DNA from 4 places in the Brachybacterium sp. AG952 genome. Region 3 is predicted to be linked to each of the others. Evidence: riboswitches for the same ligand, from Rfam matches in the RefSeq annotation. Region 3 holds a riboswitch; each other region holds the start of a gene.
What was found. Region 3 has a riboswitch for thiamine pyrophosphate ahead of DEU31_RS04605 (YkoF family thiamine/hydroxymethylpyrimidine-binding protein). Riboswitches for the same ligand answer to the same signal wherever they lie in the genome.

Region 1 (7,284 bases), on a different contig from region 3:
CCGTGAGGCAGCCGCGCCGCTTCGCCTCGGCCAGCTGCGGCACGGTCTCGCTCGCCGTGCCCGTCTCCGAGACCGCCACGAACACGTCCCCGGGCCGGGAGGCCGCTAGCCCGATCACGGCCGACGGCGGATCGTGGAAGGTGGTGGCCGGGATGCCGAGGCTGCGCAGCTTGTGCTCGAGGGAGACCGCGACCACGTGCGCTGAGCCGGCGCCCGTGGCGAACACCTGCCGGGCATCCCCGAGGGCCTGCACGATCGTGGCGACCTCGGCCGGGTCCAGCAGACGGGAGGTCTCCTCGATCGAGCCGGTGGAGAGCACGCCGAGGCTGGCGATCAGCTCCGGCAGCGGAGTCTCGGCCGTGATGTCCCCGGTGACCCGCGGGCCACCGCCGGCGGCGGGTCGCTCCGCGGCCAGCACCAGCTCGGTGCGCAGCGTCGTGAACCGCTCGATGCCGAGGGTGCGGCACAGGCGGGTCACCGAGGCGGCCGAGGCGCCAGCGCGCTCGGCGTACTCCGTGATGGTCATCCGCCCCACCTCGGCGGGGGACTCGAGGGCGAGCACCGCCAGGCGCTGCAGCTGCGGAGGCAGCGTCGGAAGCGAGGTGCGCAGCAGCGCGAGGACGGGCGGATGCGGCGTCCCCGGGGCGCCAGGTCCCGGTGCGTCGGGTGAGGTCGAGGGCATGGGGCCTTCCTGGTCGTGGGCTCCCGGACGGGGCCGGGCCCGTGTGCTGGGCATCATGGCATGTGGGGCAGGGCGAGCGGCGCGGGCAGGGCGGGCGACTCGGCGTCGGGTCCCGCGCGCTACTTCAGGGCGCCGGCGCTCAGACCCTCCTGCACCTGCCTCTGGAAGAGGACGTACACGATCAGCACCGGCACCATCGAGATGATCAGCCCGGCGAACAGCTGCGCCATCGACGTCGGTGAGGTCTCGTAGTTCTCCCCGAGGGCCAGGGCCGCCAGCCCCTGGCTGAGCACGAAGTTCGAGCGCTCCTCGTCCTGCTGCGGGTTCAGCACCTGCGGGAGCAGGAACTGGTTCCACTGCCCCAGCACGTTGAACACCCCGATCGAGATCAGCCCCGGCCGTGCCAGCGGCAGCATGATCCGGAAGAACACCCCGAAGTGCCCGGCTCCGTCGAGGAACGCCGCCTCGGCGAGCTCCTTGGGGAGGGTGCGGAAGAACCCGGTGAGGAAGAAGATCGAGAACGGCAGGGAGAACGCGGCGTAGACGAGCACCAGGCCCAGGTTCGTCGCGAACAGTCCGAGCCCCTGCACGATCCGCACCAGCGGCACGATCGCGAGGAACACCGGGAAGGTCATCCCCGCCAGGTACAGCCAGTACAGCACCCGGCTGCCGGGAAAGGGATAGCGCGCCATCACGTAGGCGGTCATCACCGACAGCAGCATCGTCAGCACCACTCCGCCGCTGACCACGATCACGGTGTTGGTGAAGAACGCGCCGATGTTCGCCTGCTGCCAGGCGTCGACGTACACGCCCAGTCGCAGCTCGCCCGGCAGGCCGAAGGGGTCGTTGTAGATCTCCTCGTTGGTCTTCAGCGAGGAGGCGAGGATCCAGACCAGCGGCACCAGCACCACGAGCGCCCAGGGCACGAGCATCAGGTGCGGCAGGCCCGAGCCGCGGGGTCGACGGGGTCGATGCGGCCGACGGGGACGGTGCGGCCCGTCGGCCGACGGAGACGTCGTCGTCGCCGACGAGGCGGACCCGCCCGGGGAGTGCCCGGCGGGCTCGCCCGCCGGCCGGTCGTCGAGCGCGGGGCCCGTCGGCGCGGAGCTGACCTCGGCGCGCGGCTGGGCCGGTGTGGACGAGGAGGTCGCGGGGGAGGGGGCCATCAGTACTCGAGCTCCTCGCGCTTGGTGAGGCGGAAGGTGACCAGGGCCAGCGCCACGGAGCCGAGCATCATCACGGTGCCCATCGCCGAGGCGTAGCCGAACTGGGAGTTGAAGGAGAACGCGGTGCGGTAGAGGTAGGTCGACATGACGTCGGCCCCCGAGTCCGCCGCCGTACCGGTCATCGACATCACGGCGACCAGCGCGTACGAGTCCAGGGTGCCGATCGCCAGATAGATCAGCGCGGTCTGGGCGTGCGACCAGATCAGCGGCAGGGTCACGTGCGCGAAGCTGCGCACCCGCCCCGCCCCGTCCAGCGACGCCGCCTCGTACAGCTCCTGCGGCACCCCGCTCATCGCGGAGAGGAACAGGACCATGTAGAAGCCGACCGAGGACCACACCGCCGCCAGCGCGATCGCGAGCAGGATCGTGCGCGGGTTCCCGAGGGGTCCGTTCGGCACGACCGCGAGGATGTCGGTGCCCACCAGGCGCAGCAGGCCGTCCAGCAGTCCGCCGCGGGAGGCGTAGATGTAGCTGAACATGATGCCGATGATCACCACCGGCACCACCTGCGGGAAGAAGAACAGCACCCGGTAGGCGCCCGCCCCGCGGACGGCCCGGAGCGTGCCCGAGCCGCCGCGGGTGATCAGCGTGGCGAGCAGCAGCGCGAGCCCGAGGGTGACCACCGGGATGATCACCAGCAGCACCGCATTGTGGGAGACCGCCCTCCACCACGCCCCGTCCCTCGCCATCCGCACGTAGTTGTCCAGCCCGACGTACTCGAGGGTGGGGGTGTAGCCCGTCCAGTTCGTGAACGAGATCTGCACCCCCTGCGCGAAGCTCGACAGGACGAACACCGAGTACAGGACCAGACCGGGCGTGATGAAGGTGAGGATCAGCCACCACCTGCCGCGCAGATGCATCAGCGGGTCTGCTTCGCGATCGCGTCGTCGCCGGCGACCTGGTCCGCCGCCTTCTGGCAGCGGGTGAGGAAGCCGTCGACGTCGAGGTCGTCCAGCAGCAGCGCGATCAGCGCGGCGCGGGTCTCCTCCGCCATCGCCGGGTACCAGGTCGGGTACTTCACGACCTGCCAGGGCTCGACCGCGTTGGAGCGCTCGATCATCTCGGTCAGCGTCGTGAACGGGTCGCTGAGCTGCTGGTCGTCGTGCGCGCCGGCGACCATGGTCACGCTGTTGGAGAGCTCGGCGTAGTTCTGCGAGGACTCCTTCGACAGCAGCGCGCGCAGCAGCTCGAGGGCGGCGGGCTTGTTCGCGGCGCCCTCGGGCACGAACCAGCCGGCCCCGGGGTTGTTCGGGGTGAGGTCGGCCAGCGCCGGGTCCGGGGAGGGCAGCGCCGCGGCGGTCATGCGGAAGCCCTCGGGGATCGCGGACTTCATCTCGTTCTCCAGCCAGGCGCCGACGGGGATGAACACCGCCTCGTGGTTCAGCCACGCGGTCTGCGACTGGACGTGGGTCATCTGGGCGACGCCGGGGAGGATCAGCTCGTCGGTGCGCAGCTGCAGCAGCGCCTCGGCGGCCTCGCGCACGGCGTCCTGCTGCCAGGCGCCGTCCTCGAGATTGTCGATGCTCCTCCAGACCTCCTGCCCGCCGATCTTCGCCACCAGAGGCTGGAGGATGCCTTCATCGGGGTAGTTCGCGTGCTGGCCGGTGAAGGCGAACGGGAAGATCCCGTCGGCCTTGATCTCGGCGCAGAGCGACATCAGCTCGTCCCAGGTGGTCGGCGCCTCCCAGCCCTTCTCCTCGAGGAGGGCGGCGTCGTGCCAGAGCGCCCAGGCGTACTGGACGGTGTTCAGCCCGACGAGGGTGCCGTCGACGGTGCCCGCCTCGCGCACGCCCGGGTTCAGGGACTCCTCCACGGTGATCTCGGAGTCGTCCCAGCTGGGCGCGGCCATGAGGTCCTCGAGCGAGGCGAGCTGGCCGTTCGCGGTCAGCGAGGTGATGTCCAGGGCGCCGGCGCCGGAGTTCTGGAAGAGGTCCGGGGGAGTGCCGTTCACGAACTGGGGCTGGAGGGTGCTGAGGTCCTCCGTGCGCACGATGTCGGCTTCGAGCTCGGGGTGCTTCTCCTCGAGCAGCTGCTCGGTGAGGTCGAGATACGGCACCCCGCCGCCGCCGTCGAAGACGAAGGCCTTCAGCTCGCCGCCGGCGACGCCGAAGGGGTTCTCGGGGCTGGTCTCCGCGGCCCCGGCGGAGCCGCCGTCGGAGCCGCCCGCGCCGGCGCCCGGAGCGCCGGAGGTCGCGCAGGCGGAGAGGCCGGCCGCGCCGAGCGCCCCGGCGAGGCCGAGCAGCGCGCGGCGCGTGGTGCCGGGGCCGGCGCTGCCCGGGGCGGCGGGAGCGGGGGTGGTGCGGTGCGTGGAGAGGGCGGAGAGGCGGGAGGAGCGGGAGGAGCGAGGGGTGGACACGACGGGCCTTTCGACGTCCGAGGGGTGACGACGACAGCGTGGCGGGCCGAGATGACGAGCCGGTGACCTCGAGATGAAAAGCAGCACCACGTTGTGTCGGCACGATGGTAACTATTTCCATCCGTCGTCGGAAGGGGTGCGCCCTCGTCGGTGCGCCCGCCCAGGAGGCGGACGTGCCGCAGCTCCACGAGCTGGGAGGCAGCTCGACGAGATCGGGAGCGCCCCGCGGCCGGCGGCGGGTACAGTCGGTGATCGACACGGGGTGCCCCGCCAGGGGCTGAGAGCACACCCGGAGAACCTGATCGAGTTCATGCTCGCGGAGGGATGTCGTCGATGCGCTGTGCGCTGTCGCCCTGCAGGCCACGGTCCTGCGGGCCAGGGCCGTGCTGGTCGCGGACCGGCACGCTGCCGCCGTGCACGCCGCCATCCCCTCTCCCGGTCCCCGTGTCGCCTCCCGCGCAGCGCCGCGCCCCGATGCGGCTCTGCTCCGACCGCGACACGTTCCTCCCGCTCGGCGGCGGGCGTGCTCGCCTGCCCTGAAAGGACCGCACGACCATGACCCCCTCCACCCCGACCACCCGCGCCTCCCGTACCGCCCCGCCGCTCTCGACGCAGGTCGTGCTCGTCACCGGGGGCGCCCGCGGCCTCGGCCGGGCCCTCACTGAGGCGTTCCTCCGCGAGGGCGCCCGGGTCGTCGTCGACCACCTCACCAGCGAGGCCGCCGCCCGGGAGATCGCCGACGCGCACCCCGGCCGGGCGATCGCCGTGCGCGCCGACGTGCGCGAGCGCGACCAGGTCGAGGCCCTGTTCGCCCGGGCCGAGGCCGAGTTCGGCGACCCCGTCGACACCGTCGTGAACAACGCCCTGGCCGGCTTCTCCTTCGACGGGGACGCCCGCGCGAAGGCGCACGAGATCGGCTACGAGGCCTTCGCGGGACAGTTCTCCGGCGCCGTGCAGGGCGCGCTGCACACGATCCAGTCCGCCCTGCCCGGCTTCGACCGCGCCGGCTCGGGACGCGTCGTCAACATCGGCACGAACCTCCTCCAGCATCCCGTCGTGCCCTACCACGACTACACCGCGGCGAAGGCGGCGCTGCTGGCCCTGACCCGCACCTTCGCCGCCGACCTCGGCCCCCGCGGCATCACGGTGAACATGGTCAGCGGCGGCCTGCTGCGCACCACCGACGCGAGCTCCGCGACCCCGGGGGCGGTGTTCGACGCGATCGCCGCGAGCACCCCGCTGCGCTCTGTGACCACGCCCGCCGAGCTCGCCGACGCCGTGCTCCTCCTCGCCTCGCCCTGGGCACGGGCGATCACCGGGCAGAACCTCGTCGTCGACGGCGGGCTGGTGATGGACTGATGTCCACCCACGGCCACGCCCATGCCTCCGTGACCGGCGCCGCCCGCCGCCCGGTGCGACTGAACCTGTTCGCCCATGCCTGCGGCCACCACTCCGCGGCCTGGCGTGCGCCCGGCTCCTCGGTGGAGCGCCTCGCGGACATCACGTACTGGGAGGAGCTCGCCCGGATCGCGGAGCGGGGCCGGCTCGATGCGGTCTTCCTCGCCGACGGCCAGTCGATCGGCACGGCCGGCGTCGAGCGCGGTCCCGCCTGGATGCTCGAACCGCTCACCGTGCTCACCGCGATGGCCCGCGCCACGGAGCGGGTCGGGCTGGTCACGACGGTCTCCAGCACCTTCTGGGACCCGTTCCACGCCGCCCGGCTGCTGGCGAGCCTGGACCACATCTCGCGCGGCCGGGCCGGGGTCAACGTCGTCACCTCGATGACCGATGAGGAGGCTCGCAACCACTCCATGACCGCCCTGCCGGGCCATGCGCAGCGCTACGCCACGGCGGGGGAGTTCCTCGAGGTGCTCCAGGGGCTGTGGGAGTCCTGGCCGATGGACAGCATCCTCGCCGAACCGGACGGCGCCTACGTCGACCCCGCTCTCCTGCGTCCGCCGCTGCATCGCGGGGAGGCCTTCGCCGTCGACGGGCCCTTGAACGTGCCGACCCCGCCGCAGGGCCGCCCGGTCCTCTTCCAGGCCGGTGCCTCGGAGCCCGGGCGCGCGCTCGCCGCCCGACACGCCGAGGGGATCTACGCCGTGGCCTGGGATCTCGCCTCCGCCCGCACCTATCGCGGCGACATCCGCTCCCGCGCTGCGGCGCTCGGACGCGACCCCGACGCCCTCGCCGTCATGCCGGGGCTGGTCCCCTACGTCGCCTCGACCGAGGAGGAGGCGCGACGCCGCAAGGCCGAGCTCGACGCCCTGCTGCCCGTGCAGGACTCGCTGCGCCAGCTCTCCTTCTTCGTCGGCCAGGACACGTCGGACTGGGAGCTTGACGCCCCGGTCCCGCCGCTGCCGCCGCTGGAGGAGTTCACCGGGCCGAAGGGCCGCTACGCCACGGTGCTGCGCATCCTCGAGATCGCCCGCCCGACCGTCCGCGAGCTGCTGGGGCTCCTCGCCGCCGGCGGCGGCCACGCGACCGTGATCGGCACCCCGGAGCAGGTGGCCGACGAGATCGAGCGCTGGGTCGACGCAGGAGCGGCCGACGGCTTCAACCTCATGCCTCCCACCCTGCCGGGCGGCATCGAGGAGTTCGTCGGCCAGGTGGTGCCGGTGCTCCAGCGGCGTGGGCGCTTCCGCTGCGAGTACGAGGGGACGACCCTGCGCGACCATCTCGGCCTGCCGCGGCCGCCGCAGGGAATCCCGGCGCCGACGGGGAGCTGACCGACGCTGGCGAGCGGCCGGTCGGACGGGACCGCTGAGGGAGGGGACGGGGCCTGTTCGCGGCGCCGGCCCCTCCCGCGGAAGGGGCGTCGCCCCGAGCCCTCAGAGCGAGCGCTCGGGCTCCGTCGCTCGGACCCGCCCCAGGATCGCGTCGACGAAGAGCTCCGTCACCTCCGGAGCGAGGTGCAGGTTGTAGGTCGGCTCGAACAGCTCCGCCTCGATCAGCACCCGCCCGTGCTCGGCCGAGTCGACCAGGTCGATCCGCCCGTACAGCGGCGTGCCGAGGCCGGT
Region 2 (7,284 bases), on a different contig from region 3:
CTGATGGACCAGAAGGTCGTCGCCGGGATCGGGAACATCTACCGCGCCGAGCTGCTGTTCCGGGCGAGGCTGGATCCCTTCGTGCCCGGCCGCGATCTCACCGCCGGGATGTGCGAGGAGATGTGGGAGGACCTGGTCGCGCTGATGGCCTACGGCGCGCGGACGGGGCGGATCGTCACCACCCAGCCCGAGCACCGGCAGATCGAGGCGCGGATCGTCGAGCGCTCCCGCGGCACCCGCCAGAACGGGGACGAGGACCCGGACGTCGTGCCGCGCGAGGAGTCCTTCTACGTCTACCACCGCCAGACCCTGCCCTGTCGGCTGTGCGGGACGACGGTGCGCTCGGGCGAGATCGCCGCGCGCACGGTGTTCTGGTGCCCGCGCTGCCAGCGGGTCCGCAGCCGCCGCGCGGGCTGGACCCGCGAGCACCCCGCCGCGCCCTGGGCGCTCGCGCGGTGATCGGTGCCGACGGCAGTACCCTGACGCCCATGCCCGACCAGCCCGTCGCCCCGCCCGGCCTGCACCGCGCCGTCCTCGACGACCTCTCCGCCCGCACCCTCTACCTCCTGGCGACGCTCCGGCAGGACGTGTTCACGATGGAGCAGGGCGCGACCGACGCGGACCTCGACGGGCGCGAGCTCGAGCCGACCACAGAGCTGCTGTGGCTTGAGGAGGAGGGCGCGCCGATCGCGCACCTGCGCCTGCTGCGGGAGGCCGACGGCACGCTCCGCATCGGCCGCGTCGCGGTACGCGCGGACCGCCGCCGCGGCGGCCACGGCAGGCGCCTCATGGTCGCGGCGCTCGAGCGGGCCCGGGAGCTCGCCCCGAGCGCCGAGGTGCACCTCGACGCCCAGGCGTATCTCGAGACGTGGTACGCCTCGATGGGCTTCGAGACGGTGAGCGACGTGTTCCTCGAGGCCGGGATCGAGCACGTCGCGATGGTGCTGCGTCCCGCGAGCGCCTGAGCCCGTCCCCGTCGGCTCAGGCCCGGCGCGCCTCGATCAGCTCCACGATCTCGGCCCGCTCGAAGTAGCGCGCCGTCGCCAGGCCGCTCGGCTCACCGAGGTCCGGGTCCGCCCCGGCCTCGAGCAGCGCCGTCGCCACCTCGGTGAAGCCCTTGAAGGCGGCGCCGGCGAGCGGGGACTGGCCGCGGTCGTTGAGCAGGTCCACGTCGGCGCCGCGGGCGGCGAGCTCGGTCACCAGCGCGGCGTGCCCGTGATAGGCGGCGAGCATGAGCGGGGAGTTCCCGGAGGCGTCGCGCAGGTTTGCCGGTGCGCCGTGGTCGAGGAAGGCGCGCACGGGCTCGGCGTCGCCCGTCCGGGCGGCGTCCAGCAGGGCATTGGCGAGGTCGATGAGCTCGGGATCCAGGGAGTCGTCGGTCATCGCCCCAGCGTATTACGCAGCACCGACGAGCATCTCTGCCAGCAGCGGCCACACCAGCAGCCCCGCCGCGATCACGACCCCCAGCAGGTCCGCGGGGCCGACGGGGCTCGGCGCCGCCCAGGTGCGGTGCGTCGCGGTCGCGAAGCCGCGGGAGTCCATCGCCAGGGCCTGCTGCTCGGCGCCGCGCAGCGTGTCCACGAGCAGGGCGAGGGTTGCGCCCGCGAGCACCCGGGGGGAGCGGGGACCGCCGAGGCCGCGGCGAGTGCGGGCCTCGAGGATCGCAGCCCACTGCCGGCCCAGATGCCCCACCCGCACCAGCGCGATCACGGAGGCGGCGACAGGCCGTCCGGGCAGGTGCAGGCGCTGGCCGAGCGCGTCCCCGAGCGGGGTGGGGCGCACGGAGGCGAGAGCCAGCACCCCGGGGGCGACGAAGGCGGTGATCCGCGCGGCCTCCTTCAGGCCGATGAGCCATGCCTCCCCGGACAGCGCCGGCGCCTCGCCCAGCAGCGCCGTGGTCCAGGCGAGCCCCGCCGCGGAGAGCAGGATCGGGAGCAGGCGCAGGGCCGCGCCGCGCAGGCTCCGCACCGCCAGCGGGGCGAGCAGCACTGTCGGGGCGAGGGCGAGCAGCCCGCCCTGCCAGCTCTGCACGGCGAAGGAGCCGATCGCGGCGAGGATCCCGATCAGGCTCAGCGTCAGCGGGTTCAGCGCGTCGGCCGGGATCCGGCGGGGCGCGGGCGTGGGGACCGCGCCCGGCGCCGGGGCGGGCAGGTCGTGGCGCGCGTCGGCCGCGGCGACGAGGAGCTCGTCGTGGCTCGCGGCGAGCACCGCCGCGCCCCGGTCCCTCGCCTCGCGCAGCAGCTCCAGCACCTCACGGCGCCGCCGGACGTCCAGGCCCACGGTCGGCTCGTCCAGGACGAGCAGGTCGGGGCGCTGGGCGAGGGCCGCGACGATCGCGAGACGGCGCTGCTCGCCGCCGGAGAGGCGGTGGGGATGGGCGCCGGCGAGCGGGGCGAGGCCCGCCCGCTGAAGGAGCTCGTCCGCGAGGTCCTCGTCCGTGGCCCAGGGGGAGGCGAGGACCTCCTCCCGCACGGTCGTCGCGACGAAGGAGTGCTCGGGGTCCTGGGGGACGAGGGCGATCTGGGAGGGCTCGGGGCGGGACACGGCGCCCGCGCCCGGCTCCGTCGCGCCGACGAGGACGCGCAGGAGGGAGGTCTTGCCCGCACCGGACGGGCCGGTCAGCGCGGTCAGCCGCCCAGCGCGCAGCTCGAGGTCCTGCGGTGCGGTGAGTCCCCGGGCGGGCACGGTGACGCCGCGCAGCGCGGCGACGGTCTCGCCGGGCCCGACAGGGCCCGGTGCCTCCTCGGCGGCGGCCTCGTCCTCCAGCACTCCCGCCTCGATCAGCACCTCGCGACGGTGGGAGAGGAGCTGGTCCGGATGCCCGTCGGCGAGCACCCGGGCGCGGGAGCCGAGCACGATCAGCCGGTCTACGTGCGGCAGCCAGGGCCCGATCCGGTGCTCGGCGACGACGAGGGTGCGGCGGCCCGTGACCGCGAGGATCGCCCGGCGCACCTCCTCGGCCGTCGGGGCATCGAGCATGGAGGTCGGCTCATCCAGGAGCAGCAGGTCGGGGCGCAGGGCCAGCGCGCCGGCCAGTGCGATCCGCTGCTGCTGGCCGCCCGAGGCGTCCAGCGGCGCCCGCTCGGGGTCGAGGTCGACTCGCGCTGCCTCGAGCGCCCGGGCGGCGCGCTCGGTGAGCTCCGGCCGGGGCAGTCCCGCGTTCTCCGGTCCGAAGGCGGCGTCGCGGGCGACGGTCGCGCCGACCAGAGCGTGCACCGGGTTCTGCAGCAGCAGGCCCCGCTCCCCGGGCCGGCTGGGGGCGGGGACGAGCCCCTCGCCGTCCCCGTCCTCGGGGTCCAGCAGCCCGGCCAGCGCCCGCAGCACGGTGGACTTCCCACTGCCGCTCGCCCCGGCCAGCAGCACTCGCTGCCCGGGCGGGATCTCGAGGTCGAGCCCCTCGATGGTCGGCTCGCGCCGGCTGAGCGGCCGCCAGCGCAGCCCGTCGACGTGCACGGACGCCGCCGGGACGGTCCCGGTGCTCAGGCCTCCACCGCGCGGGCCGCCTCCCGGCCGGAGGCCAGGGAGTCCACCGCGCCGGTCGCGATCAGCGCCCGGCTCGCCGCCCAGCCCAGCACCCCGCACAGCAGCGCCCCCGAGAGCAGGAAGAAGGCGAGCATCGTGCCGGAGAAGGCCCAGCTCATCTCCTGGTAGTAGGCGACCTTCTCCCATCCCCATTCGAGCACGGCAGAGAGCACGCCGCCGAGCACCGCCACGGGCAGGGTGAAGCGCCGGTAGCGGGTGAGCAGGAAGGCGAGCTCGACCCCACCGCCCTGCATGAGACCGGACACGGCGGTGCCCCAGCCCCACTGGCTGCCCAGCAGCATCGAGAGCACGGCGGCGACCATCTCCGCGAGCAGGGCGGCGCCGGGCTTGCGCACCAGCAGCGCGGCGAGCACGGCCGGCAGGAACCAGATCCCCGCCAGCAGCCCCTCGGCAGGCTTGAACGCCGCGGTCAGCGGGCCGATCAGGGTGTAGAGCTGGCCGTAGCCGAGGAAGGCGACCCCGAAGGCCGCCCCGATCAGCACGGTCACCAGCAGATCGACGGTGCGATAACGGGTCATCACGTCTCCTCCCAGGTCCTGGAAGGGGCGCGGAGCACCGGCGGTGCTCCACGGAAATCCCGACTCCCTACGCCGGTGCGAGCCGGATCAGGTTCGAGGGTCTGCGCCGTCGGCGCACTCTCAGCACCGGACGGTGCTCCCCTGTCAGTGGATGACGAGCAGACAGTCTAGCCCAGGAGCACGCTCAGCGGCGGGCACGGATGGCCTGGTCGATCGCATCGGCGGCCGCCTGGGGGTCGACGGGGGAGAGGATGTAGCAGGTGTCCTTCGTCCCGATGATCTCCACGCTCGTGCCCGGCCGGGTGACCAGCATCCGGTAGGGCCGCTGCTGCTCGGAGAGGGTGAAGATCTTCCGCCGGCCGACGGGGGTGAGCTCCTCGGGCTTCGGGGTCATCGCCCTCCCGCGCCGCCAGCCGTAGCCGCCGAGGGCGACGCCCACGGTGCCGGTGGGGATCTCGCGCAGCTGCACGGTGCGGAAGTCCTCGACCGGCCAGACCCGGCGGGGGAGGAAGCCTCCGAGGCTGACGGTGACCCCGTTCTCGTCGACCACGAAGCGGGTGGCCTGGCCCATCCACGTCCACAGCGCCAGCAGCGCGAAGGCGGCGAGCACCGCGATCGCACCCGGAGCCGAGCCGCGCTGCAGCAGCAGGCCCGACACGATCAGGCCCGCCACCACGGTGACGACGACGCGGGTCCAGCCCACGGAGGAGGGCACCGTCCGCCCGACGTGGAAGGGCGCATCGGGCCTCACCAGATGCTCACCCGCTCCTCGGGAGCGCGGTACATGCCGTCGCCCTCGCGCACGTCGAAGGCCTCGTGGAACTCGTCGAGGTGCCCGGCGACCGTGTTGCAGCGGAACTCCATCGGCGCGTGGGGGTCCACGGCCAGGCGGCGGATCGCCTCCTGGGGCCGGTTCCGGCCCCGCCACACGGTCGCCCAGGACCAGAACACGCGCTGCAGGCCGGTGAGCCCGTCGAGCTCGGCCGCGGCCTGCTCCTCGGAGCGGCTGGCGAGATAGGCCTTGACCGCGATGGAGAGCCCGCCGAGGTCGCCGATGTTCTCGCCGATGGTGAGGGCGCCGTTGACGCGGTGGGAGTCGTCGAGCTCGCGCGGGGAGAGCTCCGAGTACTGCGCGATGAGACGGGCGGCGCGGGCGTCGAAGGCCTCGCGATCCTCCGCCGTCCACCAGGAGACGAGGTTGCCGTCCCCGTCGTACTTCGAGCCCTGGTCGTCGAAGCCGTGGCCGACCTCGTGGCCGATCACCGCGCCGATCCCGCCGAAGTTCACGGCGTCGTCGGCCTCCGCGTCGAAGAACGGGGGCTGGAGGATCGCGGCGGGGAAGACGATCTCGTTCCGGCCGGGGTTGTAGTAGGCGTTGACCGTCTGCGGGGTCATGTGCCACTCGGTCTCGTCCATCGGCCCGCCGACCTTCGAGAACTCGAAGTCCGCCTCGAAGCGACGGGAGGCGCGGACGGACGCGACGAGGTCGCCGGGGACGAGCTCGAGGCCGTCGTAGTCGCGCCACTTCTCCGGGTACCCGATCTTCGGGGTGAACCTCTCGAGCTTCGCGAGCGCCTTCTCGCGGGTGGCCGGGGTCATCCAGTCCAACGAGCTGATCGAGTCGCGGTAGGCGTCCATCAGCGCGTCGACCAGCGCGGTCATACGCTCCTTGTGGACGGCGGGGAAGTGGCGGGTGACGTACTCGCGGCCGACGGCGAAGCCGACCGCGCCCTCGACCAGGGCCACGCCCCGCTTCCACCGCTCCTTCAGCTCCTCCGCACCGGAGAGGACGCGACCGGAGAAGTCGAAGTCCTCCTCGACCAGCGCGGCGGGGAGATAGGGGGCGTAGGAGGAGACGGTGTGCAGGGCGAGCCAGGTGCGCAGCACGGCGAGGTCCTCGCCGGCCAGCAGCTCCGCGGCGGCGGAGACGAACTCGGGCTGGCCGACGGAGACCACGTCGAAGGCCGTGGCCGGTGCGCCGGTGCCCTCGATGAACGCGTCCCAGGGGAAGGCGGGGGCGAGCTCGCGGCGCTGCGCGGCGTCCATGGGGTTGTCGGACTTCTCCCGGTCGCGCAGGCGGACCACGTCGACGTGGCAGGCGGCGAGGCGGGTCTCGAAGTCGAGCACGGCGCGGGCGAGCTCTTCCGGGCCGCCGGCGGCGAGTCCCGCACGGCCGGGCAGCTCGGCGAGGCGGGCGAGGTTCGCCAGGTGCGCGGCATAGGCCTCGCGGGTCTCGGCGTGGTGCTCCTCGCGGTAGTAGGACTCGTCGGGCAGGCCGAGGCCCCCCTGATGGATCTTGACCTGGTACTGGGAGGAGTCGTGGTCGTCGGTCCACACGTAGGCGAGCACCGCCGAGGCCCCCGAGTCGGGCGCCGCCATCCGGCGCACGAGGCCCTCGAGGTCCCGGGTCGCCCCGATCTCATCGAGCAGGTCGGCGAGGCCGGACAGGCCCGCGGCCTCGATCGCCTCGGTGTCCATGAACATGCGGTACAGCGTGCCGATCCGGGCGTGGTCGGTGGTCGGGACCGGCAGGGTCCCCGTCTCGTCCGCGGTGCGCGCGACGTCGTCGGCCGCCTCCTCGACGATCTCCCGCACCCGCTCCTCGGACAGGTCGCGCAGCGCGTGGAAGGCGCCGTCGCTGGACCGGTCGGCGGGCATCACGTGCTCGGCGAGCCAGCGGCCGTTGACGTGGCCGAAGAGGTCGTCCTGGGGGCGGGCGGCGGCGTCGACCTGATCGAGGTCGAGTCCGGAGGGGAGGGCAGCGGTCATCATCGGCTCCTGCGGGGGTGGTGGGGTCGGTCGGTCAGAGGCTCAGCAGTCCGAGCACGGCCAGGGCGAGGGTCAGCGCACCGAGGGCGACGGGCATGTACGCCCAGGGGGTGCGGGAGCGCTCCGCCGGCGGCCTGCGCTGGAGGACGAGGGTCGACAGCCCGGTGCCGATCGAGAGCACGGCGGTGCCGACGGCGAGCACGGGCGAGAGGATCACGAGCACGGTCGCGCCGAGCTGGAACATCACGGTGCCGAGCACGTCCAGCAGGCGCATCACGACGGCCTCACGGGCGCCGACGCGCTGGGAGAGCAGGGTCGAGATCGCCTCCTCGGACCAGTCGCCGGGCTCGGCGATGCGGCGCCGGGTCGCGATGGTCTGCGCGGTCGCCAGCACGATCCACACCAGCGCGCAGCCGGCGCCCACCCACACTCCGAGCTCGGAGCGGATGTCGGC
Region 3 (7,284 bases):
CTCCAGCCGGGGATCCCGGACAAGGGCCGCCTGCTCACTGGGATCAGCCTGTTCTGGTTCGAGCAGCTCGCGGACCTCGTCCCCCACCACGTGCTCTCCGCCTCCGACGTGCCGGAGCAGGTGGCCGGGCGGGCGCTGCGCTGCCGCGGCCTGGACATGGTGCCGCTGGAGTGCATCGCCCGCGGCTACCTGACGGGCTCGGGCCTGGCCGACTACCGGGCCGGCGGCTCGGTGGGCGGGCACGTGCTGCCGTCCGGGCTGGTGGAGGCCTCGCGCCTGGACCCGGCGCTGTTCACCCCGTCGACGAAGGCGGAGGCCGGCGCGCACGACGAGAACATCACCGTCGCCCAGGCCCGGGACCTGCTCGGGGCGGAGCTGACCGAGCAGCTCGAGTCGATGACCCTCGCGGTCTACGAGCGGGCGCGCACCCTCGCCGGGGAGCGCGGGATCGTGCTCGCGGACACGAAGCTCGAGTTCGGCCGCTCCCGCATCGACGGCACGCTGGTGCTCGGCGACGAGGTGCTCACTCCGGACTCCTCCCGCTTCTGGTCCGCGGACACCTACCAGGAGGGCCGCGTCCAGCCGAGCCTGGACAAGCAGTTCGTGCGCGACTGGCTCACCTCCCCCGCCTCCGGCTGGTCGAAGGGCTCGAACACACCGCCGCCCGAGCTGCCCGCCGAGGTGGTCGCCCAGACCCGTGCCCGCTACGTCGAGGCCTACGAGCGCCTGACCGGCACGAGCTTCTGAGGCGCCCGGCGACCGGCGGGGCGGGCGTCGCCTCCACGTGGACGCTGCTGCGCGGGGCCCCGCCGCGCTGCGCCGCTGAGGCGCGGGCCTCGACGAGACTGTCAGGGGCGTCCACCCGGCTCCTCGCTCAGCGGGCGAGGGCAAGCACCGCGGCGACCGCGAGCACGACCCCGACCACGAGCGCGCCGTCGGCCCGGGTGAGCGCGGCGGTGCGCCACTGCGTGCGCTCCCCCGTGCCCAGTCCCCGGCTCTCGAGCGCGAAGGCGATCCTCGTCGAGGAGCGGATCGCGTCGACCAGCAGCGCGAAGGCGCATCGCGCCATCGCCCGCGGCCCGAGCCGGCCGGGGGTCCCGTCGGCCGACGGGGGCCGGCGCAGCCGGTGGGCGCGGGTGATCGTCGCCCAGCGCCGCGGCAGGTCCTCGAGGAGACGCTGGCCGGCCAGGAGCGCGAGCGCGATGCGGGCCGGCAGGCGGGCATGGGTGCGCAGGCTGGTCATGGTGCGGCCGGGATCGCTCGCGCGCACGACGGCGACCGCGCCGAGCCCGATCACCAGCGCCCGCAGCGCGAGCGCGGCACCGAGCACGATCCCCTCGCTGGTCACGCGCACGGGCAGGTCGGGCCACGGCTCGTGGCCGGGTCGACTGAGCACGTTGACCATGAGCACCCCGGCCGCGAACAGCACGAACGGCGCCTGCGCACGGGCGAGCGCGAGCGGCCCGAGGCGGAGCCCGAGCATCGTCCCCGCGGCGAGCAGCGCGTAGAGCACCAGCAGCGGCGCCGGATCGGTCAGCGTGATGCAGACGATGCTGAGCGCTGTGAGCAGGCCGAGCAGCACGGTCGGATCGCGCCGTGCGAGCGGGGCCCGCGGCAGGGCGGGCGGGTCGAGCGCCGTCCGGGGCCGGGCGAGCGGGTCGAGCGCCGTCCGCGGCGCCGGGTCGTCGGCGGGCGCGGAGCTCTGCTGCTCGGAGAGCGGGGATCCCGCCCCCGGCGAGAGCGAGCCGTCGGCGCGCACAGGGGCCGACGAGCCCGCCCGCTCGGCCTCGGTGCCCTCGCGGGGGTGCGGGCCCAGCCGGTCCGCGACCCGCAGCCCGGCCCGGCGCAGCAGCGCGTCGTCCGCCAGCAGCGCGGCCGGGGTCAGGGGGCCGACGAGCCGTCCGTCGGCGATCACCACGACCTCGTCCGCGGCCTCGAGGCTGCGCAGGTCGTGGGTGGTCATGACCACGCCGCGTCCCGCATCGGCCGCCTCCCGCAGGAGGGAGAGGACGGCCTCGTGCGCGGCGCGGTCCAGGCCGTAGCCGGGCTCGTCGGCCAGGAGCACGGGCCGGTCGGCGAGCAGCATCGCGCCGAGGGAGAGGCGGCGCTGCTGCCCGCCGGAGAGGCGGTAGGGGCTCTGCGCCGCGTGGTCGGCGAGGTCGAGGCGCTCGAGCATCGCGCGCCGCACGTCCTGCGGGGCGTCGCTCGCGGCGAGCTCGTCCTCGACGGTGTCGGCGACGAACTGGGACTCGGGCCGCTGGAGGACGAGGCCCGCCGCCGCGCCCTCGAGCGTCCCGGCACGCAGGGGGTCCAGCCGTGAAAGGGCGCCGAGGAGCGTGGACTTCCCGGCGCCGTTGCGGCCGACGACCGCGAGCAGACGCCCGGCGCGGATCTCGAGGTCCGCGCCGGTGAGCACGGCGTCCTCGCCCCGACCGGACCCATCGGGCGGGCCGAGGGTCGCGTCCCGGAGATGCAGCAGCACCTCCGAGCGAGGTGTCGCGGCCGTCAGGGGCACGAGGGCGGCGGATCCAGCCGGTTCAGCGGATCCGGCGGGCTCGGCCGGCCATGATCCGCCGACCCGCTCCTCGATCTCGCGCGGCAGCCAGCATCCCTGCTCCCGCAGGGCGGGTCCGTGGGCGGTGAGCACCTCCCGCGTCGGCCCGTCGGCGAGCACCCGGCCGGAGCGGTCCAGCGCCACGGTCCGCGCGGGAAGCCCGTCCAGGCCCCGCTCCCCCGCCCATTCGTCCAGGCGGTGCTCGACCAGCAGCAGCGCGCAGCCGGTCTGATCTGTCGCGGCGTCGACGGCGCTCCGCACCGCGGCCACGCCCTCGGCGTCCAGCATGGCGGTGGGCTCGTCGAGCAGGAGCAGACGGGGCCGCGCGGCGATCGCGGCGGCGAGCGAGGCCCGCTGCAGCTGCCCGCCGGAGAGCGTCGCGGCGGAGCGGTGCGCGAGCTCGCCCACGCCCATCGCGCTGAGCACCTCGTGGACGCGCGGCCCGATCCGCTCCGGAGGCGTGCAGGCGCTCTCGAGCGGGAGCGCGACGTCGTCGGCGATCAGGGGGAGGCAGACCCCGTCGACCGGGTCCTGGCCGAGATGGCCGAGCACGGGCGCGGTCGCGAGGACCCCGCCCGCCACCGGGTCGATCACGCCCGCGCCGCTGGCCGTGCCGTCGAGCAGACGCACCGATCCGGTGACCCGACCGCGCTGATGGGACGGGATCGCCCCGGCGAGCACCCGCAGCAGGGTCGACTTGCCCGAGCCGGACGGTCCCAGCAGCAGCACCTGCTCCCCCGCACGGATCTCCCCGCTCCAGGGGCCGACGCCGGCCCCCGAGGGCAGCACCGCCTCGAGCCCCTCGGCCACCAGCACCCGGGGCTCGCCGGAGGGAGCCGGTGCCCGCACAGGGCCCGGCTCCTGCTCCGGGGCCTGCAGATGCTCGGGGCCCTGCACCCGGCCTGGGGCCGCTCCCGCGGCGTGCGCCTCAGCGGACACGGCGCTCGGGGATCCGTGCCGCGCCCGCGGCACCGATCGCGAAGTCGGCGAGCACGCCGGTGCGCTCGAGCGCGCGGACGATCACCCGGGCCAGCAGACCGCCGAGCACGATCCCGGACAGCACCTGAACGCCGAGCCGGAGCGCGAGCAGGTCCTGGCCGTACCAGCCCATCCGGTACGCGGTCCAGAAGAACACCAGCCCCGCGCCGAGCGCACCGGAGGCGGCGAACACGCCCCAGCCGAAGCGGCGGTAGCGGGTCAGGGCGAAGGGCAGCTCGGAGCCGATCCCCTGCAGCGCCGCGGAGAGCAGCAGCAGGGGGCCGACGGGGCTGCCGAGGAAGACCACCTCGATGACCGCGGCGAGCATCTCGGCGAGGATCCCCACACCCGGTCGGCGCAGGATCGCGATCGCGACCGGCGCCACCAGCAGCCAGGAGCCGAACACGAGGTGCTGGGCGAGGTCCCCGGCCGGGCCCATCGCGATCGCCAGGCCGTTCCAGGCTTGCACGAACACCCAGTACAGGAAGCCGAACACGACGCCGAGCACCACCACGAGCACGAGCTCGCGCAGGCTCAGCGGGGTGCGGCGACGGGACGTGCCGGCAGGGGCGGTCGCGCCGGCGTCGGCGGGCGCGGCGTCGGGAGCGGCGGACTCGTGCGCGGGCGCGGCGGTGCCGTGCTCCTCGGTCATCGCGAGGCCTCCTGGCCCTCGTCGCCGGCGCCCGGAGCGTCGGCGCTCGCCGCGAGCTCCCGCCCCTCGTGCGAGGGGCTGTTCAGCGAGAGGGTGAGGTGGCTGGTGACGTGCTGGACGCCGCGGCCGACGAGCAGCCAGCCGGCGAGCGCGGTCGCGATCACGTCGCCGGCGTCGCCCTCGAGCCGGGTGACGAAGTGCTCGGAGCCGCGGAAGGTGCCGAGGTCCTTCGCATGGTCGATCGCGGCGTGGATGTCGCGCATGTGGTCGGGGGCGGTGCCGTCGACGGCGACCTCGTCGGCCAGCGGGTACAGCGCCCACTCGGCGCTCGCGAAGCGTCCGGTGCTCCGCGGCTGCGGCACCTCGGTCGCGCGGGGGCCCGCGCCGCCGGGCAGCTCGCAGGCCACCTCGCCGGGGCAGCCGCGCGAGAGGAGCACGGTGAGCGTCGCGTGATGGCCGGTGCGGGCGAGCGCCTCGGCCAGGTCGATCAGGACGCGCTGGAGGTGGGCCTCGTGGCCGCCGAGATAGGTCGAGACGTCCCCGGTCTCGTGCACGAGGCCGGTGAGGTCCAGCCGGGAGAGCGCATCGGTGAGGATCCGGGCGTAGTCCTCGCTCATCACAGCGGCGGTGACTCGGGCCCCGACCCCGAAGCCGAGCGGGGTCGCGGTCGGGCCGCCGGAGGGGGCGGGCGCGGTGGGGGCGGTGGGCGATGAGGTCACGGTCCATGCCTTTCGTACGGGCACGGGCGCGCGGCGACGATCGCTCGGCGGAGCTCCCTGCGCCGGCATGATCCGGATCAGGTTCTACGGTCGGAGTTCGAGTACTCCCTCTCAGCCCGGCCTACCGGACTCCCGTGCACGCCCCGCACCCTACCGGTCCGGTCCGGCGCACGCTCCTCGTGTCCGGCGCTGCGTTCAGCGGGTCGTCGGCGGGTCCTCGACGAGGGGGACGAAGACGTAGGCGCCGTGCTCGCTCGCGGCGACCTCCTCGCCGCGGCGCTCCAGGCGCAGCATCCGCTCGCGCACGGGGATCACCATCACGCCGCCGTCCGCGAGCTGCGCGATCAGGCTCCGCGGCACGGCGTCGGCCTGCGCGGAGACGAGGATCCGGTCGTACGGCGCGCCCTCCGGCGCGCCGAGCACGCCGGGGTGCGCGAGTCGGATCTCGGCACTCGCCGTCCCCGCGTCCGCTGTCCCGGCGAGCGCGGCCCGGGCCGGGCTGATCAGCTCGGCGCGCCGCTCGACGCCGATCACCCTCCCCTCCGGTCCGCACAGCCGGGCGAGCAGCGCCGTCGTCCATCCCGATCCCGCGCCGAGGTCGAGCACTCGCTGCCCCGGTCGCACGTCGAGCAGGGCGAGCATGTTCCGCACCGTCGTGGGCTGGGAGTTCGTCTGGCCGTGACCGATCGGCAGGGGCCGGTCCTCGCCGGCGAGCCCCCGCAGCTCCTCGGGGAGGAACCGTCGCCGGTCGTTCGCCGCGAGCGCCTCGTCGATGCGGCGCTCTCCCTCGGTCCGGTGCGACATGTCGCCGTCAGCTCCGGGCGACCTCGACGACGCCGTCCTCCGGCCAGTCCCGCACCTCGGTGCCCTCGGGGGCGAGGTTCGTGGCCTGGCGCAGGTAGATCGGTCGTCCGAGGTCGCTCGCGACCGCGTCGTGGACGGGCAGGGCGAGGCGCGGGCCGACGGCGCGGAGGAACTCGATGGTCTCGGACATCTTCGACCAGGGCGCCGTGACGGCGAAGGCGAGGACGTCGATGCCGTGGAACTCGGGGACCGGCTCGAGGGAGTCCCCGGTGATGCCGAGCCGCGGCCCGTCCCCGGCGGACAGGACGATCCCGCAGTTCCCGATCCGCGGGATGTCGGGGTGGATGATCGCATGGCGTCCGCCGACGGCCTCGAGCCGCAAGGACAGGTGGTCGCCGACGGGCGCGAAGCGGTGCGCCTCCCCGGCCGCGAGCGGGATCACCCGCTCCTGCGCGACGAGGGGCCCGTCGCTCCCCTCGCCGGCGCCGCCGCCGTCGGAGGCATCGGCGGCGGTGAGCATCCGGGCGGTCTCCGGCTCGGCGATCACCTCGGCGTCGGACGCGGCGGCGAGCACCTCGCCCAGCAGCGCGGGGTCGACGTGGTCGGGGTGCTGATGGGTGATCACCACGGCGTCGAGGCTCGCGAGCTCCTCGGCGCCCAGGCCCCGCACCGCGTCGGCGCTGAAGCCGCCCGGATCCACGAGCAGGCGTCGCCCGGCGGTCTCCACGAGCAGGCAGGAATGGACGAGGTGGCGGATCTTCATCGGGTCCTCCCGGGGGTCGAGGTCGCGTGCCTCGAACCTAGTCCCCGTCGGCCGGGACGTGCCAGGGCGGCGGGGGCGTCCGCGCGGGAGGACACCGCCGTGGGCGCCCCGTCGGCACGGCCGCGTTCCTCGGTACGATGGGGCCCTCGGGCCGCGCCCGAGCACCAGCCCCCGGCACGCCGCCGCGCGCGCCACACGTCCCCTCAGGAGTGCCCCCATGCCACGTGTCGTGGTCCACGTCATGCCGAAGCCGGAGATCCTCGACCCGCAGGGCAAGGCGGTCGCCGCCGCGCTGCCCCGCCTGGGCTTCGAGGGCATCGCCTCGGTGCGCCAGGGCAAGCGGTTCGAGCTCGAGGTCGAGGGCGAGGTCACCGACGAGGTGCTCGCCTCCCTGCGCGAGGCCGCCGAGACCCTGCTGTCGAACCCGGTGATCGAGGACGTCGTCGCCCTCGAGGTCGAGGACGCCTGATGCGCATCGGTGTGGTGACCTTCCCCGGCACGCTCGACGACCGCGACGCGCTGCGCGCCGTGCGGCTCGGCGGCGCCGAGCCGGTCGCGCTGTGGCACGGCGACGACTCGCTGCACGAGGTCGACGCGGTCGTGCTGCCCGGCGGCTTCTCCTACGGCGACTACCTGCGCGCAGGGGCGATCAGCCGCTTCGCCCCCGTGATGGACAAGGTGGTCGACGCCGCGAACGGCGGCATGCCCGTCCTCGGCATCTGCAACGGCTTCCAGATCCTCTGCGAGACGCACCTGCTGCCCGGCGCGATGATCAAGAACGCGCACCGTGCGTTCATCTGCCGCGACCAGCCGC
Region 4 (7,284 bases), 430 kb from region 3:
CGGCGAGGGTCGGCGCGGTGACCGCCGCCCACCACAGCACCGGGCCGAGGATCCCCGCGACCGCGCCCCACACCACCAGCAGTCGACGCCTCCCGACGAGGCTCGAGAGGTGCCCCGCGAGCGCCATCACCAGCGCCTGCGCGATCGAGGCCGCGCCCATCACCAGCGGCACCGCCTCCGGGGTGATCGGCGAGTCGGTGGACAGCCGCGCCGTCAGCAGCAGCACGGTCGAGTCGGTGAGCAGCCACAGCCCCGTCATCAGCACGAACGCCGCCCAGAACGCGGACGCCCAGCGTCCGGTGAGCAGGCTGCGGAGGCCCGGGCGGGGAGAGGCGGGGGCGGCCGACGGGGTCCGCCTCGCCTGCGGCGCATCGACCACGTGCCGCCGGTAGTAGAGCATCATCCCGATCGACAGCGCCGCGCCCGCGACGAACAGCGCTCGCCAGCCCCAGGCCGCGTACTGCTCCGGCCCGAGGGCCGCCAGCAGCGCCGCGACGGCGAAGGCGATCGTGGCCTGCGCCCACGGCGCCATCGAGAGGATCAGACCGCTCATCAGCCCGCGCCGCCGCGGCCTCGACCACTCCATCGCCAGCGGGATCGCGGCCGAGTACTCGCCGGCCACGAAGATCCCGCCGAGGAAGCGCAGCGCCAGGATCAGCGCGACCGTGCCCGGGCCGAGCATCTGATGGGTGGGGACGAGCGCGATCGCGAGCACGCACGCCGCGGTGCCCGCGATCGCGAGACGGGTGGTGCGGGTGCGTCCCATGCGGTCCGCGATCCGTCCGAACACCACCCCGCCGACGGGCCGACCCAGCAGCATCGCGACGATGATCAGCGCCGCCGCCGACGCGGTCGCCGACGGGCCCGCGATCACGAGCATCGCCGGGGCCAGCGCCGTGACCGGCAGGAACACGTGGATGTTGTCGATGAAGTTCCCGACCACGCCGGCGCGCAGCGCGGCCCGACCCTCGGGCGGCAGGGCGCGGGTGCCGGTCGCGGCGATCGAGGCGGCGGTCATCGGGTCGCCCCCGCGAGGGCCGGAGCCGGGGAGACGGCGGCGGCGTCCACACGTCGTGCCTGCTCGAAGAACTCCAGCTCGTGACGGCAGGCGCGGAGGAAGGCGCGGGCCGCCTCCGCCCGCACGGCGGGATCGGCGGCCTCGAGCTCGCGCTCGACGACGCCGAGCGCCCCGCGCACCCCCTCCACGAAGGTGGGGTCGCGGTAGGTCAGGAGCCACCCCGCGTAGGGGTGCTCGTCCGGGACCTCGGGCAGGCTCGCCCCGACCTGCGCGTACAGCCAGAAGCAGGGCAGCGCCGCGGCCGCTCCGACGGCCGTCGGGTCGCCGAGCGCCCGGGCGAGCAGGAAGTCGGTGTACGCGCTGGTCACCGGGCTGACGGCCACCTCTGCCGCGTCGGGGCGGGCCGCGAGCCAGGCGCGGTGCAGCTCGAGCTCGGTGTCCACGCAGTGCCGGGAGGAGTCCGACCAGAACTCCCGCGCGGCAGGGCCCTCCGAGGTCGCGGCGAGGGTCGCGAGGGCGCGGGAGTAGCGCTGCAGGTAGTGAGCGTCCTGCGCGAGATAGAAGGAGAACTGCCCCTCGGGCAGGCTCCCGTCCTCGAGCGCCGCCACGAAGCCGGAGCCCTCGATCGCGCCGGCGAGCGGCGCCCCGGCCGCCCACAGCGCCTCGGTCCACGGGCCGACGGGCGGGACCGAGGCGGCAGGACCCGTCGGGGCGTCGGCCGTCGCTCGGGCGGCGAGCTGGGCCGGCTGCTCCCACCGGTCCGGCACCGCGCCGCCGGCGACCCACGGCGCGGCCGATCCCGCCGCCGCGAGCCGCCGTGCCCGGTGGGCGTGGTCGACGGGGCCGTTCCCGCTCCCGACCTGCAGCTCTGCGCCGTGCAGGATCGCCTCGTGGAGCCAGTCGGTGACCCAGGCGAGGGCCGTGGCCGGGTCCTCACCGGCGCCGAGCCGGGTCGCGAGCGCGGCCGCGAGGGAGCAGCCGGTGCCGTGCGTGCTCGTCGTGTCCACCCGCGTCGAGTGCACGGGGTGGCGGGTACCGTCGGTCCCGATCCAGGTGTTGGTGACCTCGCGGCTGTCGAGGTGCCCGGTCTTCACCACGACCGCGACGCCGGTCGCCTCCGACCAGCGGGCGGCCTGGGCGAGGGCCTCGTCCTCGTCGTGCGCGCGGGGCTCGCCGGTGAGGACGGCGAGCTCGTCGATGTTCGGGGTGACCACGGTGGCGAGGGAGCAGAAGCGGATCATCGCCTGCTCCGCCTCGGGCTCCAGCAGCCTGTCGCCGCTGGTCGCGACCATCACCGGGTCGACGACGAGCACCCGCGGCGGGTGCGCGGAGAGCCAGGTCCGGACGGCCTCGATGATCTCGGCGGTGCCGAGCATGCCGGTCTTGACCGCCTCGAGCTCGACGTCGTCGGAGACCGCGCGGAGCTGCGCGGCGAGGAACTGCGCGGGAGGGACGTGGATGTCGCTCACGCCGTGGGTGTTCTGTGCGACGACCGCGGTGACCGCCGCCATGCCGAAGCCGCCCGCGGCGGTGATCGACTTGAGGTCCGCCGCGGTGCCGGCGCCGCCCGTCGGGTCGGTGCCCGCGATCGAGAGCACTCGCGGGGCCGACGGCGCGGGGCGGTCGGATACCGGATGGCCCGTTGCGGGATGGCCGGACGCGGGCCGGCGGGTAGCGGGCCGATCGGGCGCGGCGGCGCGGGGGAGGGCAGCGGGAAAGAGGGTGCAAGGATCCGAGCTCATGCGGACATCCCTTCGCTAGTACGAACTAGATCAGGTTCCACGGGTGTGATCTCAGCGCCTCGGGCGCACCCCGTGTCCAGCAGCCGAGTGTAGGCCAGGCGGCGGCGGAGGGGCCGGGATGTCCGGGGTCGATGCCCCTCTACCGCAGGGGTCCGACAGGCGAGGCGGCCCCTCGGAAATCTGTGGATGGCATTGTGGAAAACGAGGAGCTGTGGAGGAAAGGTGTGGATCGAGAGCCGCATTGCGCTCGAGATCCGCCACTCGATCAGAAAGTTATCCACATATTCTCTGTGGGCCTTTCTTCTGTCGGTGTCGGTCCCTAGTCTGAAGGAGTCGGATCGAGAAGGGCGGTGCATCGACGCATCGCCGACGCGGACGGGGAGGAGGGGCCGATGGGCATCACGCAGCCGGAGCATTCGCCGGGCGATGAGATCGCCGACGGCGCACGCGACGCGGTGCGTTCCGGGCGGTCGGATGCCGCCGCCCCAGATACCTCCGCGTGGGAGGTCTCCCTGCCCTCGGTTCCCGCTTCGTCGCCGGTGGTGACGGCATCGCCGTCGGCTCCTGCCGCCACCTCCCCGGACCCCGTCGACGATGCCCTGATCGCGTCGCTTCCTGCACGTTTCCGCCGGGTCGGCGCACGCCAGGCTCGTACTCGTGATGCGCTGCCCGATCTCGGCGGCTGCGCCGACGACCCCGCCCTCAGCGAGGCCGCGCAGCGCGTGTGGGATGCGGAGCGCGCCACTGCCCTCGCGCTCGCTGCGCAGTACCGCGCCCTCGCCGCCCTGCACGAGTTCGAGGGCGAGTACGAGGACGCCTGCGAGCTCGACGAGGTCGAGACGCTCCGCGCCGCACTCGGCCTCCGGGTCACTCGCAGTGCCGCGAGCTGGCGACTGCGCGACGCATACCAGGCCGTGAACCATTTCCCGCGCACCCTCGAGAACCTCGAATCCGGGAGCATGCCGTCGGCCTGGTTCCAGAAGATGCTGAAGACCTCGCAGAAGATCTCCGAATCGTCCAGGAGAGATCTCGATGTCGTGATCTCGACATGGTCCACGGATATCAGTCCGGAACGATTCTTCACGCTCCTGCGCGCCCTCATCGAGCATCTCGCCGAGCGCGAGAGCCGTCCCGATCCCGTCGCTGCGCTCGAGCGCACCGTCGAGCTGCTTCCCGGCGCGGAGGCCGGCACCGGGACCCTGAGGATCACGGGCCCGATCCCCGAGATCCTCGCCCGGTGGAAGTCAGTCGACGAGTCCGCCCGCGCCGTCCAGGCGGCGCAGCGCGCGGCGCTCCGCGACGGCACGCCGATCCCGCACGACCCCGACGGCGTCGTCCGCGAGACCGGACGGGCCCTCCCGCTGACCCGGCTGCGCTACGCCCTGCTCGACACCGCCGAACTCGACGTCGACGGGGTCGCCGTCCCCGCCGAGCGGTTCCGCCTCAACGTCACCGTGCCCGTGCTGACCCTGCTCGGCGCCTCCGACCAGCCCGGCATGCTCGACGGCGTCACCCCGCTGCCGCCCTCGATGGCGCGTTCCCTCGCCGGCAGCTGCACCGTCTGGCACCGCGTCCTCACCAGCGCGAGCAGCGGCGCCTTCCTCCCGCTCCCGGCCGACCGCGTCACCCCCACCCCCGCGATGCTCGAGCACCTCCGGCTCCGCAACGGGCAGTGCGCCGTCCCCGGATGCACGCGCCCCACCTCCTGGGCCTCCGAGTGCGACCACATCGAGGAGTGCCTGCGCGGCACCCCGGGCGAGGGCGGCGCCACCGAGGTCGAGAACCTGCACCTCCTGTGCTGGCAGCACCACCTCGACAAGACGAGCGGCCTGCTGGACCCCACCCGGCTCCCCACGCAGGCAGGCAGGCCCGGCCGCACCCGCTGGACGATCGGCCGCCACGGCGACGCCGTCACCGTCCTCGACGACCTCGACCACGCCAGCCTCGAGATGGTCGAGCTGCTCACCGCCGCCTGGACCGGATTCCTGCGCGGCACCCACGCCGGCAGCCCCGCGACCAGCCCGAACAGCCCACCGGAGCATCCCGCTGACCGGCGTGTGCTCACCACGCCGGTGGTCGAGGAACCGACTATGCAGACCCAGGCTCCGCCCGGGCCACCGCCGACCGCGACGCCCTCGCGCGGCGAGACTCCGACACCCCCTGCCCAGCTCCCGGAGCCTCCGCCGGAGGGATGGGGCGACCACGGTCCGCCGCCCTTCTGATGCCGCGCGCCCGTCCCTCGTCCGTCGCACCCCACCCCTAGGCTCGATGACATGAAGATCCTGCACACCTCGGACTGGCACCTGGGCCGCACCCTGCACAAGGTCGACCTGCACGAGCACCAGGCCGCCTTCCTCGACTGGCTCGTCGACCTCGTCGAGGCCGAGGGGGTGGACGTCGTGGTGATCCCCGGCGACGTCTACGACCGCGCCGTGCCCGCGGTGAGCAGCGTGACCCTCCTGGACCGGGCCCTCGCCCGCCTCGCCGACACCGGCGCGACCGTGGTGCTGACCAGCGGGAACCACGACTCCCCGGAGCGGCTCGGCTTCGGCCGCTCCCTGATGCGCGCCGGCATCCACCTGCTCACCGACCTGCCCGGGATCGAGCATCCCGTCTCCGTCGAGGACGAGCACGGCGAGGTGCTGTTCTTCGGCCTGCCCTATCTCGAGCCGGACCGCGCTCGCACCGAGCTCGCTCGCGAGGGCGAGGAGCCGCTGCCCCGCAGCCACGAGGCCGTCACCCGCGTGGCCCTGGACCGGGTGCGGGAGCACGCCGCGGCCCGGCCCGGTGCCCGCACCGTCGTCCTCGCCCACACCTTCGTCACCGGCGGCGAGGCCAGCGATTCCGAGCGCGACCTCTCCGTCGGCGGCGTCGACTCCGTCCCCGCCGGGGTGCTCGGCGGCATCGACTACCTCGCCCTCGGCCACCTCCACGGCTGCCAGGACCTCACCCGCAGCGTCGGCGCCCCCGCCTGGTACTCCGGCTCCCCGCTCGCCTTCTCCTTCTCCGAGCGCAGCCACCGCAAGTCCGTCCTCCTCGTCGAGCTCGGCGCTCCGGGGGCCGACGGGGAGCGGGCCGAGGTCGCCGTGCGCCGCATCGAGACCCCCGTCCCGCGCCGTCTCACCGAGCTGCGCGGCACCCTGGAGGAGATCCTCGCCCGCCGGGACGAGCACGCCGGGGACTGGCTGAAGGCCGTCGTCACCGACCCCGCCCGCCCAGCCCACCTGCAGGAGCAGCTCCGTGAGGCCTACCCCCACCTGCTCCTGACCGAGTACGCCCCGGAGGGCCGCGCCGCGAGCGCCGGCACCCCGGTGGTGCGCCGGGAGCAGAACCCGCTGGAGGTGATGGACGAGTTCCTCGCCCACGTCACCGGCGGCGACCCCACCGAGGCGGAGCACGACGTGCTCGAGCGCGCCTACTCCGCCGTCCGCCGCCAGCAGGAGGCCTCGTGAAGCTCCACCACCTCCGCATGACCGGGATCGGCCCCTTCGCCGGCACCGTCGAGATCGACTTCGCCGCCCTCGGCGCCTCCGGCACCTTCCTGCTCGAGGGGCCGACGGGCTCCGGCAAGTCCACGATCCTCGACGCGATCGTCTACGCCCTCTACGGGCAGGTCGCCGGCTCCGCCACCAGCGCCGACCGGATCCGCTCCCAGTTCGCCGCTCCGACGGAGCCGAGCATCGTCGACCTCGTCTTCGAGACCCCCTCCGGACTGCACCGCGTGCGCCGCTCCCCGGAGTTCCAGCGCCCCAAGCTGCGTGGCACCGGCACCACGAAGGAGCAGGCCAAGGCCCTGATGTGGCGGATCGGGTCCCCGCAGGCCCTGCCCGCCGCGATCGCCGACACCGCGGGCGCCGGCGACGGCAGCGAGGTGATCGCCAGCCGCATCGACGAGGTGGGCCGCGAGGTGCAGCGCGCCGTCGGCCTCACCCGCGAGCAGTTCACCCAGACCGTCCTGCTGCCCCAGAACGAGTTCGCCCGCTTCCTGCGCGCCGGCACCGGGGAGCGCCAGCAGGTGCTGCAGCGCGTCTTCGGCACCGAGACCTACGCCGCCGTCGAGAAGCAGCTCGAGGAGATGCGCAAACAGGCGAAGCGCCAGGTCGACGCCGCTCAGCAGACCCTCGGCACAGCGCTGGCGCGCTTCACCGAGGCCGTCGCCCTCGAGGACGAGGACTCCGCCGCGCTCACCGAGCACGCCGCCGCACTGCGCCTCGAGTCCCTCGCCTCCGCGGCCGACGCCCAGCTCGCGCAGGTCACCGCCCGCGCGGCCGAGACCGCCGCTTCCTCCGCCGCGGCGCAGGAGGTGGAGCAGACCGCGCGGACCGCCGCCGAGGCCGCCCGCACCGCCCGCACCCGAATCGATCGCCGCCGAGAGCTAGACCAGCTCGCGACCCGCCTCGAGACGGAGAAGTCCGAGGTCACGAAGGCGTCGGCCGCGCTCGAGCGCGACGAGACCGCCCGCCCCGTCGTCGAGGTGCTGCGGCGACGCGACACCGCCGCCCAGGCCGCCTCGGCCGCGATCGA

Region 1: another riboswitch for thiamine pyrophosphate. It lies ahead of DEU31_RS11640 (3-oxoacyl-ACP reductase); the one in region 3 lies ahead of DEU31_RS04605 (YkoF family thiamine/hydroxymethylpyrimidine-binding protein).
Region 2: another riboswitch for thiamine pyrophosphate. It lies ahead of DEU31_RS13330 (ECF transporter S component); the one in region 3 lies ahead of DEU31_RS04605 (YkoF family thiamine/hydroxymethylpyrimidine-binding protein).
Region 4: another riboswitch for thiamine pyrophosphate. It lies ahead of DEU31_RS02650 (bifunctional hydroxymethylpyrimidine kinase/phosphomethylpyrimidine kinase); the one in region 3 lies ahead of DEU31_RS04605 (YkoF family thiamine/hydroxymethylpyrimidine-binding protein).

The regions. Positions count from the first base shown of each region.
Region 1 is NZ_SNXV01000004.1:280,684-287,967, reverse strand. It holds gene DEU31_RS11660 (MurR/RpiR family transcriptional regulator) at 1-682, opposite strand, end outside; gene DEU31_RS11655 (carbohydrate ABC transporter permease) at 802-1,848, opposite strand; gene DEU31_RS11650 (sugar ABC transporter permease) at 1,848-2,768, opposite strand; gene ngcE (N-acetylglucosamine/diacetylchitobiose ABC transporter substrate-binding protein) at 2,768-4,264, opposite strand; TPP riboswitch at 4,513-4,606, shown strand; gene DEU31_RS11640 (3-oxoacyl-ACP reductase) at 4,820-5,623, shown strand; gene DEU31_RS11635 (LLM class flavin-dependent oxidoreductase) at 5,623-6,993, shown strand; gene DEU31_RS11630 (hypothetical protein) at 7,096-7,284, opposite strand, start outside.
Region 2 is NZ_SNXV01000005.1:196,131-203,414, reverse strand. It holds gene DEU31_RS13350 (DNA-formamidopyrimidine glycosylase family protein) at 1-459, shown strand, start outside; gene DEU31_RS13345 (GNAT family N-acetyltransferase) at 489-965, shown strand; gene DEU31_RS13340 (ankyrin repeat domain-containing protein) at 982-1,383, opposite strand; gene DEU31_RS13335 (ATP-binding cassette domain-containing protein) at 1,396-3,453, opposite strand; gene DEU31_RS13330 (ECF transporter S component) at 3,480-4,061, opposite strand; TPP riboswitch at 4,109-4,214, opposite strand; gene DEU31_RS13325 (hypothetical protein) at 4,246-4,812, opposite strand; gene DEU31_RS13320 (M13-type metalloendopeptidase) at 4,809-6,833, opposite strand; gene DEU31_RS13315 (hypothetical protein) at 6,865-7,284, opposite strand, start outside.
Region 3 is NZ_SNXV01000001.1:1,034,391-1,041,674, reverse strand. It holds gene DEU31_RS04620 (phosphoribosylaminoimidazolesuccinocarboxamide synthase) at 1-747, shown strand, start outside; gene DEU31_RS04615 (ATP-binding cassette domain-containing protein) at 875-3,493, opposite strand; gene DEU31_RS04610 (ECF transporter S component) at 3,483-4,184, opposite strand; gene DEU31_RS04605 (YkoF family thiamine/hydroxymethylpyrimidine-binding protein) at 4,181-4,903, opposite strand; TPP riboswitch at 4,941-5,049, opposite strand; gene DEU31_RS04600 (methyltransferase domain-containing protein) at 5,099-5,707, opposite strand; gene DEU31_RS04595 (MBL fold metallo-hydrolase) at 5,715-6,470, opposite strand; gene purS (phosphoribosylformylglycinamidine synthase subunit PurS) at 6,688-6,939, shown strand; gene purQ (phosphoribosylformylglycinamidine synthase subunit PurQ) at 6,939-7,284, shown strand, end outside.
Region 4 is NZ_SNXV01000001.1:605,169-612,452, forward strand. It holds gene DEU31_RS02645 (MFS transporter) at 1-1,018, opposite strand, end outside; gene DEU31_RS02650 (bifunctional hydroxymethylpyrimidine kinase/phosphomethylpyrimidine kinase) at 1,015-2,760, opposite strand; TPP riboswitch at 2,751-2,843, opposite strand; gene DEU31_RS02655 (HNH endonuclease signature motif containing protein) at 3,303-4,982, shown strand; gene DEU31_RS02660 (exonuclease SbcCD subunit D) at 5,034-6,212, shown strand; gene DEU31_RS02665 (SMC family ATPase) at 6,209-7,284, shown strand, end outside.